Regions from separate parts of the Mesorhizobium sp. M0239 genome, predicted to be linked through region 4. Evidence: predicted binding sites of a transcription regulator. Region 4 holds the regulator's gene; each other region holds the start of a gene.
The links. The regulator LexA, encoded in region 4, represses DNA repair genes until DNA is damaged. The targets are predictions, from matches to a motif close to TGTTCNNNNTGTGTTCNG.

Region 1 (3,903 bases), on a different contig from region 4:
CTGAAAGTGTCGATATCCGACTCAAATAGCCGCGCTCTGAACGCGAGAACCGTTCGGAGATAGGCGTTGTTGCCACCCTACCTGGGTGACGCTAGTCTGGTTCGGGCACTTCAACGGGGGAGTTGGCGGGGATGCTCCTGCCATTCTTGCGATGGCCTTCACGCTATCACCGCCGCCTTGGCAGGCTGAGATGGGTGGCTTTGTTCGCGCCGTTCATTCTGTTGTCGGGCTATATCGTCTATGGCTTCGTCGGCATTCGGTTTGATACGCCTCTCTCGGTGCTGAGGCACCTTGCCGCGTTCCCGAACTGCACGGCCGCCCGCAGGGGCGAACCTGGCTATTGGCCGACTCACGATGCCGACCATGACGGCATAGCCTGCGAGCCCTGGCACGGGGCAAGCCGACGACACGGGGCAAGCTCCACTGGCGTTCGGGTCCATCGTTACTCGCGTACCGGCCCATAGCCTTTGCCTTGGCTTCACAGCTCCTTCTCCGCCAGTTCCCTGAATTCATCCGGCACCGAGCGCGCCGCTTCCAGTGCCACCGTGCCGTAGCCGACCGCCTGTTTGCCGAAGCGCTCGCGGATCTTGTCGATGGCGCGGTCGGCGTCGAAGCGTGCCAGGCCTTTCCTGGTACCGGGCCGGCGTTTCTCATCGGCGAGGCCGAGCGGCAGTTCGAGTTGCAGCTCGAAGCTTTCCTCGAGGTGCGAGACCGAGATCGCCAGCAGCGAGATCGTTTTGTCATGCGGGTGGTCGGCGAGCACGCCGCGCACCAGGTCGCCGGCGATCTCGGCCAGGATGGTTGTCGCCGAGATCGGCTGGTCAAGCGTGATCGATCGTGTGACTGCGCTGAGATCGGCAAAGCGCACACGCACGGTCACCGTGCGGCCGGGCCGTGCCTTGGCGCGCAGGCGGCTGGCGACGCGGTCGGCCAGATGCAGCAGAGTGGGCACGATGACCCGTGCTACGGCAGGCTTCTCTCCGAGTGCCGATTGTGCGCCGGCGGAATGCGCGCGGCGCTTCGTCTCCAGTTTGCGCGGGTCACGGTTCCAGGACAATGCGGCCAGCTTTTCGCCGGCGGCGGGGCCGAGCAGCCGCGTCAGCGCGCCGCTGCGCGTCCTGGCCAGCTGGCCGATGGTCTCGACGCCGATTTCCGCCAGCCGCGCTTTGGTCGCCGAGCCGACGCCCCACATCAGCCCGACCGGCAGGTCGTGCAGGAAAGCGAGCTCGCTGCCGGGTTCGACGACCACCAGCCCATCGGGTTTTGCCACCTGCGAGGCGATCTTGGCCAGATGCTTGGTGCGGGCGACGCCGATCGAGATCGGCAGGCCGAGTTCGGCGCGTACCCGGCTGCGGATCGTCGTGGCGATCTCCTGTGGGGAGCCGAACAGATGCGTGCAGCCGGCAACGTCGGCAAAGGCCTCGTCGATGGAGATGCGCTCGACCAATGGCGTAAAATCGTCGAGCACCTTGATCGCCGCGTCGCCTAGCCGCTGGTAATGGCTGAAATTGCCACCGACGAAGATCAGATGCGGGCAGAGTTCGCGCGCCTTGCGCCCGGGCATGCCGCCGCGCACGCCGAAGGCGCGGGCCTCGTAGGAAGCGGCGAGCACGACACCGCCGCCCACCGCGATCGGCTTGCCGCGCAGCGACGGATCGAGCAACTGCTCGACCGAGGCGTAGAAAGCGTCGAGATCGGCATGCAGGATGGTGGCTGTCGTTTCCATCCCGACCGCACATCCGCAGTTGCTGATAGATTGGAACAAATAAAGAACAAAGATGGATCATTGTCAAGGAGGGGCGATTTGTGCGGCAACAGCCATGCCGGTTCCGCCTGAACGCAACCGCCTAGACAATATGCTCCGCTCGCAGCGCCGCTTTCATCCTTTCCAGCGCCGCTTCGCCGCCTGCCGCCAGTTCGTCGGCAATCCTGGCCAGCTTATCGTCGGCCTTGCGGTGCTTGCTGCCCCAGGCGCCGAGCGTCGCCAGCACCGGCAAGAGGTCGATGCCTGCTTCGGTCAGCCGGTAGACGGTTCTCAAGCCATGCGTCGGGTCGTCGCTTCGGGTGAGGATGCCCTCCTCCTGAAGCGTTTGCAGTCGCTCGGCCAGCGTGCGCGAGGAGATGCCTTCGTCGGATTGCAGGAATTCGCGAAAGTGCTTTTTCCCGGCGAAGACCATGTCGCGGACGATGAGCAGCGTCCAGCGGTCGCCGATCAGTTCGAGTGACAGGTTGATCGGGCAGCCGGACTTTTCGCGCGTCGACATCTATGGTTCCATTTTTAAATCACTTTACTATTGACATCATTTTGGCCTTGCGTCAACGGTTCCAAATGTAAACTGTTTTGCGATGGCCCTGAGGAGAATGACGGTGAAAAAGCTGGTCCTGCAGATGCAGATGTCGGTCGACGGCTTTGTCGGCGCCAATGAGGACCATTCCTGGCAGCTCTGGGAGTGGGGTGACGAGAGCGCCTGGGACGGTGCGCTGAAGCAGGACTTTAACGCCGTCTTCGCAGGCATCGATACCATCCTGCTCAGCCGCAAGATGGCGCAGGAGGGCTATCTCACCCATTGGGGCAATGCGGCGAAGAAGTTTCCGCGCGATCCGTTCTACGCCTTTGCGCAGCGCATCGTCGACTCCCGCAAGGTGGTGCTCAGCAACAAGCTCAGGCAATCGGCCTCGGAGCCGGCTTGGGAGCGCACCAGTGTGGTCAGCGGCGACCTGCCGCGCGAAGTCAATGCGCTGAAAGCGGGCGAGGGCGGCGACATGGCGGTGTTCGGCGGCGCCGGTTTCGCGTCGGCGCTGATTGCGGCCGGGCTGGTCGACGAGTTCCAGCTTTTCATCAACCCGGCGGTGCTGGGTGCGGGCCGCCGGATTTTTGATCAGGGCGGTTTTAGGAACCTGTGGCTACTCGGCTCGAAGGCCTATGCCTGTGGCATGGTGGTCAGCCGCTATGCGCCGGCGGGGTGAGGGGGACCTCCATCTTCTCCCTGGTCACTTCGCATCGTGAAAAATGATCCCGACCGTGTGGCGCATGCCTGAGCGCAACCGGCTGACGCCATGGCGCAGGTTGACCCGGTAATTGCCTTTGGTGCCCTGCACCGGCCGGTTGTGGACGGCGAAGACAACGGCGTCGCCCTGGCGCAGCGACACCACTTCGACCCGGCTCTGCATGCGCGGGCGCTGCTCGGTCAGGGCGAACTCGCCGCCGCTGAAATCCCGGCCCGGTTCGGAGAGCAGGATCGCCACCTGCAGCGGAAAGGCGAGGTCGCCATAGAGATCCTGGTGGAGGCAGTTGAAGTCGCCAGGCACATATTGCAGCAGCAGCGGCGTCGGCCGTGACTGGCCGGCGGCATGGCACTGATCGAGAAACGCGGCGTGCGTCGCGGGATAACGCATGGCCTGCCCCATGCGCTCGTTCCACCGATTGGCGACCTCGGCCAGCCTGGGGTAGAGCGCGCTGCGCAGGCCACCCAGGAGGTCGGGCAAGGGATAGCGGAAATAGCGGTACTCGCCCTTGCCGAAGCCGTGCCTGGCCATATGGATGTGGCTGCGGAAATATTTCTCATCCGAATAGAGGTCGGCGATCCGCCGGCACTCCTCGGGCGACAACAGCTTTTCGATCACGGCACAGCCGAAGCCGTCGAGTTCGGCGGCAAGGGCCGGCCAGTCGTAACCGGCGACGCGTGTCTCGGCGGCTTCGATCACCGATCTGGCAATTTTGGCATGGGCATTCATATCGTAGCCTCCTTGTCGAGCAGGGCGCGTTTGCGTTCGACACCCCAGCGGTAACCGGCCAGTGAGCCGTCGGCGCGGACGACACGGTGGCAGGGAATGCCCAGCGCGATTGCGTTGGCCGCACAGGCCGTCGCCACAGCGCGGGCGCCGTTCGGCTGGCCGAGACGC
Region 2 (3,903 bases), on a different contig from region 4:
TCAGTGGCGCGGCGGCCCGATCGAGCCGGCGCCGACATCGACGGTGATGCTGCCGGAAATCCTGACATCCGTATCGCCGATCTTGAACTGGCCGTTGCCGGGAAACGCGTCGTCGGACTCCGGAGCCGGCTTGGCGATGCGGTAGTCACCGGTTACGCCGGGCAGGGCGCCTTTTTGCGTTGACGGCGAACTGTCTTCGGCAAGTGCCGCGCCGCTGGTGAGGCCCCCAATGGCGAGCGCTATAACGGCGATGACGCGGTGCAATGATCTGGACTGATGAGTGTCGGTCATCCCAAGACTATAGTGGCGCGCCGCCGATGGAACCAGACCGGCATCGTCAAATCTTCGACAGCCGGACGTACTCCGATCCGGCCCTGGCTCACGCCGCCTTTTTTCGCGTGTCGAAAACATGGTCGACGATGCCCCATGCCTGGGCCTCGCGGGCGGTCATGAAGTGGTCGCGGTCCAGCGTGCGCTCGACCTCTTCATAGCTGCGGCCGCAATGCTGCGCGTAGAGTTCGGCCATGTGCCGTTTCGTCCGGCCGATGCGCTCGGCATGGCGCTGGATGTCGGAGGCCTGGCCCTGGAAGCCGCCCAGCGGCTGGTGCAGCAGGATGGTGGCGTTCGGCAGGGAAATTCGGCGCCCCGGTGTGCCTGCCATCAGCAGGAACGAGCCCATCGATGCGGCAAAGCCCATGCATACGGTCGACACCGGGCAGCTGATGTATTGCATTGTGTCGTAGATGGCGAAGCCGCTGGTGACCACGCCGCCCGGCGAGTTGATGTAGAGCGAGATCTCCTTGTCGGGATTGTCCGATTCCAGCGACAGAAGCTGCGCGCAGACCAACGCCGAGATGTCGTCGTTGATCTCACCGTTGATGAAGATGATGCGCTCGCGCAGCAGCCGCGAAAAGATGTCGAAGGCGCGCTCGCCGCGGCTCGATTGCTCGATAACCATCGGCACCAGACTGGCAACACCGCTCATTATCTCTCTCCGTCCGTTTTGTTTTCAGGCCGCGCGAAGCAGGAGGCGAGGCGTGTTTGCGGCGATTGGCTTAGATGACCTGTTTGCACCGAGCGAAACCCGGCAGCCGGCGCCTGCCATGGCGACGGCAGGCATGGCCTTGCGGGCAAAGCCGTCATGGACGACACGCAGATGCGTGCCGCCGGAAACGGTTCGGGCAAGTGTGAAGGTGACAATGCTGTCCAATGGGCTGTCGAGCGGATCCTGCCGCGCGGCGTCGCCTGGCTGCTCCCGCCAGGAATAGCGCAGCAGCTTCTCGGGATCGGCGTCGAGGATTTCGCATTCGATCGACGCGCCCGTTCCGGCGAAGGCAAAACGGTTGCCGATCTCGGGTCTCATGTCGTTCGGCATCATCCAGGCGGCCAGCAATTCCGGTACGGTCAGGGCCCGCCATACCTTTTCCGGCGGCTCGGCAAGCTCGTACTCGAACTCGAGCGCATCCGGGGCGTCGCTTTGACCGTTGTTGGTCGTTGATCCCGCCTTCTTCATTGATCCATGTCCTTCAAAACCGCCTTCAGCCTTTCGATGCGTTCCGGCCAGAAGGTCCGGTAGCGTTCGATCCAGGAGAGCAAGGGGGCGAGCCCCTGCGGATCGGCGCGGTAATAGGCGTTGCGGCCGGCTCGCCGCTCGACCACCAGCCCGGCGCCACGCAGCACCGCCAGATGCTGCGACACCGCGGGCTGCGACACCGTCATCCCGGTGCGCAATTCCGACACGCTCATCTCGCCGGCGGCCAGCCGCTCAAAGACGGCGCGGCGCGTCGGGTCGGCCAGTGCGCGAAAAATCTCTGCTTCGATCATGCCAAAAGCATAAGTGCATACTTATCGATTTGGCAAGCGGTCTTTTCGAGCCCATATGATCGGCTTCGGCATTGCTGCCATTCCTTGACAATAAGCAGCGATGCGGATAAGAACGAAAAGGGAACAAAAACCTTGTGGGTAAAGGCAGCCATGGCAAGCGGCGATCGCCTGCAACCTGTAAGGTGCTGCGACAAAAATTTGTTTCGGATGAGCGCGGAGAAATATCATGGCGGGTAGCGTCAACAAGGTCATTCTGGTCGGCAATCTCGGCGCGGATCCCGAAATCCGTCGCCTGAATTCGGGTGAACCGGTCGTCAACATCCGCATCGCCACATCGGAAAGCTGGCGCGACAAGAATTCCGGCGAACGCAAGGAAAAAACCGAGTGGCACAACGTCGTCATCTTCAATGAGGGCATCGCCAAGGTGGCGGAGCAGTATCTGAAGAAGGGCATGAAGGTCTATGTCGAGGGCCAGTTGCAGACGCGCAAATGGCAGGACCAGACCGGTGCCGACAAGTACACGACGGAAGTCGTGCTGCAGAAATTCCGCGGTGAGCTGCAGATGCTAGACGCACGCGGACAGGGCGAGGGCGGTCAGGTCGGCGGCTATACCGGTGGCGGCAGCAGCCGTGGTTCCGATTTCGGCCAGTCCAGCCCGAGCGAAGGCTTCAATCGCGGTGGTGGCGGTGCCAAGAGCGGCGGCGGTGGCGGTTCGTCGCGCGAATTGGATGACGAAATCCCGTTCTGATCGCAACAGTTATGTCAGACACAGTGCCCCGAGAGTCATTCATGGACTTTCGGGGTTTTGCATCGTGATTGAGGTTGACCGGGCCGATCAAGGAAATACGGTGAAAGGACGAGTTCGGTGAAAGCACGCGTAAAGTGGGTCGAGGAGCGCACCTTCGTCGGGGAATCCGGCAGCGGTCACAAGGTCGTGCTCGGAACAGCGCACGGATCGGAAGGCAAGACGCCGGGTCCAAGCCCGATGGAGCTGGTGCTGATCGGCACCGGTGGCTGTTCGGCCTATGATGTCGTGCATATCCTCGAAAAAGGCCGCGAGGCGGTCGAGGACTGCGTCGTCGAACTCGACTCCGACCGGGCCGAAACCGAGCCCAGGGTTTTTACACGCATCCATATGCATTTCGTCGTCAAGGGCAGGGCACTCTCCAGCGACAAGGTGAAACGCGCGATCGACCTTTCGATCGAAAAATATTGCTCGGCGTCTGCGATGCTGGCCAAGACCGCGACGATTACCCACGATTTCGAAGTGATCGACACGACTGTGAAATAGGGCCGGCTTCGGCGGCAGCTCGTCGCGTTACCCCGCCATCAGCGCCTTGATGCCATCGGCCACGAATTGCACGGCCAGTGCCGCCAGGATGACGCCAAGCAGCCGGGTCAGGATCGAACGACCAGTCTGGCCGAGGATGCGGTCGATGCGTTCCGACAGCACGAACACCAGATAGGTGATGGCGAGGCAGACGAAGATGATGCCGACCAGGGCTGCCTGCGCGGCAAATCCCTGAAATGAACCGGAAAGCAGCACCGTCGCCGAAATCGCGCCGGGGCCGGCGATCAGCGGGATCGCCAGCGGGAAGGCGGCGATGTTGTGGATCATGTCCTTGGTGATGGCGACGTCGCCGATCTTCTCCTTACGGTCCTGCCGGCGCTCGAACACCATCTCGAAGGCGATGAAGAACAGCAGGAAACCGCCGGCGACGCGGAAGGCCGGCAACGTTATGCCGAACACCGACAGGATCGATGCGCCGGCAACTGCAAACAACGCCATCACCAGGAAGCCGATGATCGAGGCACGGACGGAAACCTGCTGGCGCTCCTCGCGGTTCATGCCGCGCGTTACGGCCAGGAACAGCGGCGCCAGGCCAGGCGGATCGATGGTCACGAGAATGGTGACGAAGGCGTTGAACAGGCTGTCGAAACTCGGCATCTCTGACCCTCCCGCCGGGCCGTGCCCGGACAGAATATTGGTAGAGCAAAGCCCGGTCGGTGGGAACTGTCAGCGGGAAAGTGGTTGATGCCGGCGCAAAGGATCGCGACGCTTTTATTCTGGGCTGCTGC
Region 3 (3,903 bases), on a different contig from region 4:
TCGTGGAACGTGCCGAGATTCAGGCCGAAAATGTTGTGGAAGCCGCGAAGATGTGGGGACCGGTAACCATCCCGTACGCCGAAGAGCCTGACATTGGCGAATGGATCAGGGTAACGCACCCCGACGGCAACACGACAACCTGGTTTGAGCGATCGCTAAGCGGCGGCAGCTAGGTGTGGGCTCGCTGGCCAGGATAACGGCAGGGTCGAGGGCAAGAGCGGTGACGCACGCCACGAGTCGCGATCATCGCAGAAGGAGACGGAGGGATGATCCGGCGCGAACCAGCGGGCGAAGAACTTCGGTCGCGTTGGACGGCAAACTGGCAATCCAGATTGACGGCTGTCCTGTCGAAATTGGTCGACCAAGACTTAGCCGGCCCTCCCAAATCCGGGAACGATGTTAGCGGAGAGCGCTACATCGCCGGGCCCACCATTGGGCGCGTCTTTTACTACCGCCGGCATGCAGCGTGAGCAAGTCGTGATCGATCGCAGCGGCAGTCCGTCAACCCGGCGCCGCGAGTTGTGCGCGAGAGCACTGGCTTCCGAGCGTTTCCTCCAGCCGAGCCATTCGGCGACTGACAACGGATTCGCGACGCCCGCCACGATACGCCTCGTCCCTGCGTGATCTACCGAAGCTCCTGGCTTCGGCTTTTTCTGATCTGGCACATCGTACACTCAGTGCGTCCGGCCGGAGCGGAGATGCATCTCGATCTTATTGATTGCCTTGGTGAGGACATCGACTGCCTGCAGATTGACCGCGAAGTCGAAGTTCCCTTGCGCCGTTTCGAATATCAGAACGCCGACCTTGGCTAAGTCGTCGCTCATCATGCCTATTCCAATGCCGGTCGGCATATAGGGTGGTTTTTCTGACATGGTTCTCTCCTCGGATGCGGTGTGGGCTTGTCGGGCTTTTGGCCATCCAGCGTGCGACCTGGAGTGGCCAAGCACGATCGATCGACGATGGCCGTGTAACCCGTCTATTCGAAATGCATCGACTGGCCGCGCATCATCGCCAGGGTCAGTGCAATTGCAGCATTTGCAGGTGGCTTCTCCATAAGCAGGGAGCCGTCGAAATCGCGCCATGCCGCCATGCGCAATTCTTCATCATCTTCGCTGGCTGCAGGATCAAAAACGTGGGCATCATAGGGATCCCGGTCAATCTCGATCGTCCAGCCCTTGAGCGCCTTGCGAGCCATTTCTTCAACCTGGGCGAGGTCGCTGGTGAAGAAGGGGATACGGTCGCCATCTTCCGAAAGCGGCTCAACCCGATCCTGCGTCGGCCGCTCGGGCACCCAACCAAGAACGAAGGCAATATCGAAATCGATCTGGCGGTCCGGACCGGCTGTAACCTCAAGCCGTTTGACGACGTCAGGATAGAGCTGCTTGCGCGCCGGCCACGTGTCCGAAAGCGCCTCGGCTCGCAATCTCGTGCGGGGAACGTCGATCAGTTCCATGACCTGATGGTGCGGGACTTTGTCCTGCGGCCAGCCCGCACAACATGCAATTGTCGCAGCCTCGTCGGCTTCTTCCCAGGCCGAAGCAGCCTGGTCCTCGTTCTCGGTTGGCTGGTCGTCTTCCGGAAAGCCTTTGATATCCCACCCTTCCAACGCGAATAAACCTTCCGCGCCTTGCAAAGCCGTAATGCCGGCGCGTGCGAAGACTGCTTCGGCTGCCGCGACCCCGCGTGCCAGTTCCTCGGGCGTTGCCCCTTCAATGTTCAAGCGAAGTTCCATGGTTCGCCTCCTGTATCAATCCTCCCTGTAGTGAACAAAATAAGAACAAAGGTGTCAATAGACTCCTGATGGTCTACACGCGGACCACCATCCCGCGCGCGACAATGTCCGCAATTGCGGACGCGCGCAGGACTGCGGTATACGCCGTTTTTGGGCGCCGTCGGCCGCCGGCGCGAACATCCAACAGGACAGGTGGCCTTCGACGCCTCGTCTGTTGGCAAACGGTTCTGCCGGTGTCCCCGGGCGGTCGCGACAAACATTTCTTCCGCAGCGCCACCTCACCACGCCATTGACTCTTCATTAGGAAGAGAACAAATGAGGAACATATCATCAGCATTTCGCGTTCAGGGGACAAATGAGTGCATCGGCGCCAAACGCTGTCATATCCGATCTTCGAAATCGCATTTCGCGTCTCGAAGGCGGTAATGCGCGCGAAAGAGCGGTGCTCCCATTCGGTATCTCCTCTATCGACAGTCATCTGCCAGGCGGGGGTGTGGCGCTTGGCGCACTTCATGAAGTTGCCGGCGGCGGCAATGGAGCGATCGATGGCGCCGCAGCGTCGCTTTTTGCAGCCGGGATTGCAGCGAGGACCCAAGGCAAGGTGCTGTGGTGCGTGACGCGCCAGGATCTGTTTGCGCCGGCAATCGCCCAGGTCGGACTGCATCCCGACCGGGTGGTCTATGTCGAAGCCGGTGACGACAAATCCTTGCTCGCCTGCTTCGAGGAAGGTCTGCGGCATGTCGGGCTTGGAGCTGTGGTCGCGGAAGTGGCGCGCCTGTCCATGACTGCCTCGCGCCGGTTGCAACTGGCATCGGAAGGCTCCGGCGCGATAGGCATCGCCATCCGCCGCTGGCGCCGCCAGACCGAAGCCGCCGATTTCGGGCAGCCGACGGCCTCTGTCACCCGCTGGCGGGTTTCCGTGTTGCCGTCGCAAGCGCTGCCGGTGCCCGGCGTTGGCCGGGCGCGATGGCAACTTGAACTGATCAGATCTCGTGGAGGGGAAACACTCGATATCGAAGTGGAGGCTTGTGATGCCAAGGGTCGTCTCGCTCTTCCTTCCAAACTGGTCGACCGACCGGCTCAGAAGGAAATTGGGCGACGTCTCGCCGCCACCGGATAAGCCTTTGGTGCTGGTCGGGCGGCATGGTAGTCGTCGCATGGTGACTGCGGTGGATCGCGCGGCAATAGAAGCAGGCTTGCGCGTCGGAATGCTCGCGACGAAGGCACAGGCCCTCGTGCAGGGCCTGGCGGTTATGGACGCCGAGCCCGATGCCGACGCGGAGGCATTGGAGCGGCTGGCGCTATGGGCGTTGAGACGCTATGCGCCCATCGCCGCTGTGGATACTCCGGACGGATTGGTCATGGAGACCACTGGCGCCGATCACCTTCATGGCGGCGAACAGTTGATGCTGGCCGATATGGTCGAGCGTCTCGGCCAGGTCGGCTTCTCGGCGCGGTCAGCGATTGCCGATAGCTGGGGTGCCGCTCATGCCGTTGCGCGCTACGTGCGGCAGACCGTCAGCGTGGTCGCTGTCAATGCAACCTGTGATGCGATCCTTCCTCTGCCCATCGCGGCACTGCGGTTGCCCGATGCGATCGTCAGCGGTCTGCGGGTTTTGGGCTTCGACAGAGTAGGCGAGCTTCTGAAGCAACCACGCGGGCCACTGATCCTGCGCTTCGGACCGGAACTGGGTCGTCGCCTTGACCAGGCTGCTGGACGCCTTGCCGAACCGATAGAACCCGTGCGGCCAGCCGATGTGGTCGAGGTAAAACGAGCCTTCGGCGAACCCATCGGTGCGGCCGAGACGATCGCCCGCTACATCGGCAAGCTTGTTCAAGCGCTATGTGTCGAGCTGGAGACCAAGGGCCTTGGCGCCCGGCGGCTCGACCTGCTGTTCTACCGGGTCGACAACAGCATCCAAGCCATTCGCGTCGGCACTGCCTTGCCGGTCCGCGACGTGAAGCGGCTGACGCGTTTGTTATGCGACAAGATCGAGAAGATCGATCCGGGTTTCGGCATCGAGTTGATGCGCTTGTCCGCACCCTTGGCCGAGCCGTTGACGCCCAAGCAGACCATCTCCTCACTCATCGAGCAACCGGACGCTGACATCTCAGACCTGATCGACATCCTCGGCAATCGTGTCGGCGAGGAGAAGCTGTATCGGTTTACC
Region 4 (3,903 bases):
GCCTTCCTGCTGGTGCCGGTCTGCCTGGCGATCGGAGCGATCGGCTATTTTTCGCTGACGGCTGAACCCGACTTTGCGAGACCTGTCGCGGTTGTCATTCTGACGGGGATCTGTGCGCTGGTCTCGCGCTCATGGCCAAAGACCCATCTGTGTTTCATGGCGGCACTTTTGTGCGCCCTAGGACTGCTTGCTGCCAAGGTCGAGACGTGGCGTGCGGGCACACAAATGTTGGGCTCGGAAATTTCGACGCAAGTCACCGGCCGCGTCGTCTCGCTCGACCGGATGGAAACCGGCCGTATCCGGCTGACCATCGACGTGACATCGACCGCAAGACCGAAACTGCGCTATGCGCCGGAACGGGTGCGGCTTTCGGCACGCAAGATCCCGGCTGACGTGACCGCCGGCTCCCTCATCACCGGATATGCCAAGCTCTTGCCGCCGACCGGGCCGGTGCGGCCGGACAGCTATGACTTCTCCTTCGACAGCTACTTTGCCGGCATCGGCGGCAGCGGGTTCTTTCTCGGCAATCCAAAGCTTGTCGTCAACGATGACGGCGACATGCCGCTGCCGGCCCGAATTTCCTCTAGCGTGGAAAATGCCCGTGAAGGCATCGCCGACCATATCAGGGCGAGCGTCGGCGGCGCCGAAGGCGAGATCGCCGCGGCGCTGATCGTCGGCGTGCGCGCCGGCATTCCCGATGACATCAATGAGGCGATGCGACGTACCGGCATCTACCACATCATCTCCATTTCGGGACTGCACATGGCTCTGGTCGCAGGCACCATCATGGGTTTGCTGCGCGGCGCCTTCGCCTTGTTTCCCGACTTTTCCGCGCGTCGCCCGGTCAAGAAGTATGCCGCCGCCGCCGCACTGTTCTCGATCGCGGCCTATCTCATCATCTCGGGAGTCGTCGTTGCCGCCGAGCGCAGCTTCATCATGCTGGCGGTGATGCTGATTGCCGTGCTGTTCGATCGAGCAGCACTCACCATGCGCAATCTGGCGATCTCGGCGATCGCCGTCATCGTGGTGTCGCCGCATGAGGTGGTCGGCCCGAGTTTTCAGATGTCGTTCGCCGCGACCGCGGCTCTGGTCGGCGCCTATGCCGGCTGGGCCGATCACCGCGCGGGAAAAGCTAGACCGCCGCCGCCAAAGCGATCCATGCCAGGTTTCCTGACGCGAAAATTCCTGCTGGCGGCAACCGGCCTTGCCATGACCTCGATCATCGCCGGAAGCGCCACGACGCTGTTTGCCATCTGGCATTTTCAGCGTGTCTCGCCGCTTAGCCTGTTTGCCAACCTCGCGGTTATGCCGATCGTCACCGTCGTCATGTTCCTGGCCGTCGCCAGCGCGCTGCTGATGCCTTTCGGATTGGATTGGCCGGCTCTCTACCTGATGGGTAAGGGCCTGACGATGATGATCGCCATATCCGGCTGGATCTCCGAGCGTTCGCCTGTCGACGGGGTCGGGCTGATTTCGCAACAGTCGGTCCTGTTGGTGGCAATTGCTTTGGTCATCGCGACGATGGCGACAACTTGGCTGCGGCTCGCTGCCCTGCCATTCGCGCTGGCAGGCTTGCTGACCGTCTCGGATACGCGCACGCCGGATGTGCTGATCTCGGAAGACGCCCGGCTGGTGGCGTTGCCGATCGGTGGCGGCGAGCTTGCCGTCAGCCGGGAACGGCCGAACGAATTCACCGTCGACAACTGGAAACGCGCCCTGACATCAGAAACCATCGTCGTGCCAGAGGTGTTCGACAACAGCTATGGGCAATTCGATGTCGCGGATGCCGTTGATCTGCCGCTGGGATCGCCGTTCTATTGCTCCTCAGGCGTTTGCGTGGCCAGGCACATGTCCGGTGCGATCATTGCCTATGTCGAGGACCGCAAGGACACCTGGAAAGCCTGCGGCTTCGCCGAGCTGATCGTCATCAATGACGCCACCGCGTATGACGCCTGTCACAATCCGCTGGTTCTCGTCATCACCAAGCGGCAACTGGCTCGCAAAGGCAGTGCCGCGGTCTTCTTCGATCGCCAATCGGCGACCACGCCGGCGACGATCAGCTTCGCGGTGGACAGCCCATATCGGCCCTGGCACACGCAACGCAAATACTCTCGTGAGGCAAGGGGGCTGGCACCCTTCAAGAAACCGGAGAAGCCAGCGGCCAACCCGCAGCCGGCTCAGTAGCGGCGGATCAGGCCGACGAGCTTGCCTTGCACCTTGACCCTGTCCGGGCCGAAAATCCGTGTCTCGTAGGCTGGATTGGCGGCTTCGAGGGCAATCGAGGCGCCCTTGCGGCGGAACCGCTTCAGCGTCGCTTCCTCTTCGTCGACCAGCGCCACGATGATCTCGCCTGGCTGGGCGGTGTCGGCGTTGCGGATTATGACGGTGTCGCCATCGAAGATGCCGGCCTCGATCATCGAGTCACCCTTGACCTCCAGCGCATAGTGGGCGCCGCCCATGATCATATCCGGCGGCACCGAGATCGAATGCGTCTGATGCTGGATGGCATCGATCGGCACACCGGCGGCGATACGGCCCATGACCGGGATCGACACGGCGGAGACCGCATCGTCATCATTGCCGGGCGAGGGCATCCGCGAAGGCGCCGGCTTGATCTGCCGGCCAAGGGCGCCACCCTGACCGAGACTGCCCTGGATGACGCTTGGCGAAAACTTCTTTGCCGCGTTGAGACCGGGCGCGATCGAGTCCGGCAATCGCAGCACTTCCAGCGCGCGTGCCCGGTTGGGCAACCGGCGAATAAAGCCGCGCTCCTCAAGTGCGGTGATCAGCCGATGAATCCCGGATTTGGAGGCAAGGTCAAGCGCCTCCTTCATCTCGTCGAAGGATGGCGGAATGCCGCTCTCCTTCAGGCGTTCATGGATGAACATCAGCAGTTCATGTTGCTTGCGCGTCAGCATGGCGGCCCCCAGGTTACCTGAAACCAGAATCGAAAAACAAACCCAGAACAAACCCTATCTGTTCCAGTTGTGTTCTGCAACCGTTTAAAGTTTAATGAATTTGTTAAGGCTGCTGAAATTATTTGGCGCTTGCCAGCGGGTCGCGATCAACAGGCGCTAGGCACGGCGATGCGCCTGCTCACATTGAAATTATTATGGTTAATGACCTGTGGCTCATCCTCGACCCAAGGCTTGGCATTATCAGTCTATCGACCTCCACAAAGGACGATATCAATCTTCGGGACGTTCGTTTGCCGTGAACGAAACGGAGCCAAAACGCCAACGTCTGTTGGCATTTGTGGCTGGAAATTCAGCCCTCCGTCATCTGCCAGGCAGTGAGGGCGGCGGCGGTGGATCGCGGGGATCGTTGCGTCAGGTAACGGCTTCCTTGACCGCGAAACGGCGGTCCTTCCATGCGCCCGTGCGCAGAATATCCTCCAGCACCTCAACCGCCAGCCACACATCCTTGTAGCCGACATAGAGCGGCGTGAAGCCGAAACGGATGGTCGATGGCGCACGAAAATCACCGATGACGCCGCGCTCGATCAGCGCCCGCATGATTTGATAGCCGTGATCGTGAAGGAACGACACCTGGCTGCCGCGCCTGGTCGCGTCGCGGGTGGTCTCCAGCGTGAGACCGTAGGCGCCGCACCTGGCTTCGACGAGCTGGATGAACAGTTCTGTCAACGCGACACTCTTCTTTCGCAATGCCGCCATGTCGACGTCATTCCAGATGGCAAGCGCGCCTTTGAGCGCCCGCATCGACAGGATCGGCTGAGTGCCGCACAAAAAGCGGCGGATGCCGGTGCCGGCAACATAACCCCGTTCGAAGGCAAAGGGCCGCGCATGGCCCCACCAGCCGCTGAGCGGCTGGCTGATATCGCCGTGGTGGCGCTGCGCGGCATAGATGAAGGCCGGTGCGCCCGGACCGCCGTTGAGGTACTTG

Region 1: the regulator LexA is predicted to act here: its motif matches at 1,758-1,775, upstream of dinB (DNA polymerase IV).
Region 2: the regulator LexA is predicted to act here: its motif matches at 1,933-1,950, upstream of NKI99_RS28665 (single-stranded DNA-binding protein).
Region 3: the regulator LexA is predicted to act here: its motif matches at 2,040-2,057, upstream of NKI99_RS31075 (ImuA family protein).

The regions. Positions count from the first base shown of each region.
Region 1 is NZ_JAMYSG010000011.1:150,797-154,699, forward strand. Features, by position in the region: gene NKI99_RS13935 (excalibur calcium-binding domain-containing protein) at 132-464, shown strand; gene dinB (DNA polymerase IV) at 479-1,726, opposite strand; gene NKI99_RS13945 (winged helix-turn-helix transcriptional regulator) at 1,848-2,264, opposite strand; gene NKI99_RS13950 (dihydrofolate reductase family protein) at 2,368-2,967, shown strand; gene NKI99_RS13955 (2OG-Fe(II) oxygenase) at 2,992-3,735, opposite strand; gene NKI99_RS13960 (methylated-DNA--[protein]-cysteine S-methyltransferase) at 3,732-3,903, opposite strand, start outside.
Region 2 is NZ_JAMYSG010000035.1:50,375-54,277, reverse strand. Features, by position in the region: gene NKI99_RS28685 (hypothetical protein) at 1-291, opposite strand; gene NKI99_RS28680 (ATP-dependent Clp protease proteolytic subunit) at 380-985, opposite strand; gene NKI99_RS28675 (SRPBCC family protein) at 1,010-1,513, opposite strand; gene NKI99_RS28670 (ArsR/SmtB family transcription factor) at 1,510-1,824, opposite strand; gene NKI99_RS28665 (single-stranded DNA-binding protein) at 2,051-2,572, shown strand; gene NKI99_RS28660 (OsmC family protein) at 2,690-3,115, shown strand; gene NKI99_RS28655 (MarC family protein) at 3,143-3,772, opposite strand.
Region 3 is NZ_JAMYSG010000045.1:15,130-19,032, forward strand. Features, by position in the region: gene NKI99_RS31060 (hypothetical protein) at 1-173, shown strand, start outside; gene NKI99_RS31065 (hypothetical protein) at 675-872, opposite strand; gene NKI99_RS31070 (hypothetical protein) at 977-1,732, opposite strand; gene NKI99_RS31075 (ImuA family protein) at 2,088-2,852, shown strand; gene NKI99_RS31080 (DUF6504 family protein) at 2,764-3,903, shown strand, end outside.
Region 4 is NZ_JAMYSG010000024.1:90,220-94,122, reverse strand. Features, by position in the region: gene NKI99_RS23965 (ComEC/Rec2 family competence protein) at 1-2,184, shown strand, start outside; gene lexA (transcriptional repressor LexA) at 2,178-2,918, opposite strand; gene kynU (kynureninase) at 3,330-3,903, opposite strand, start outside.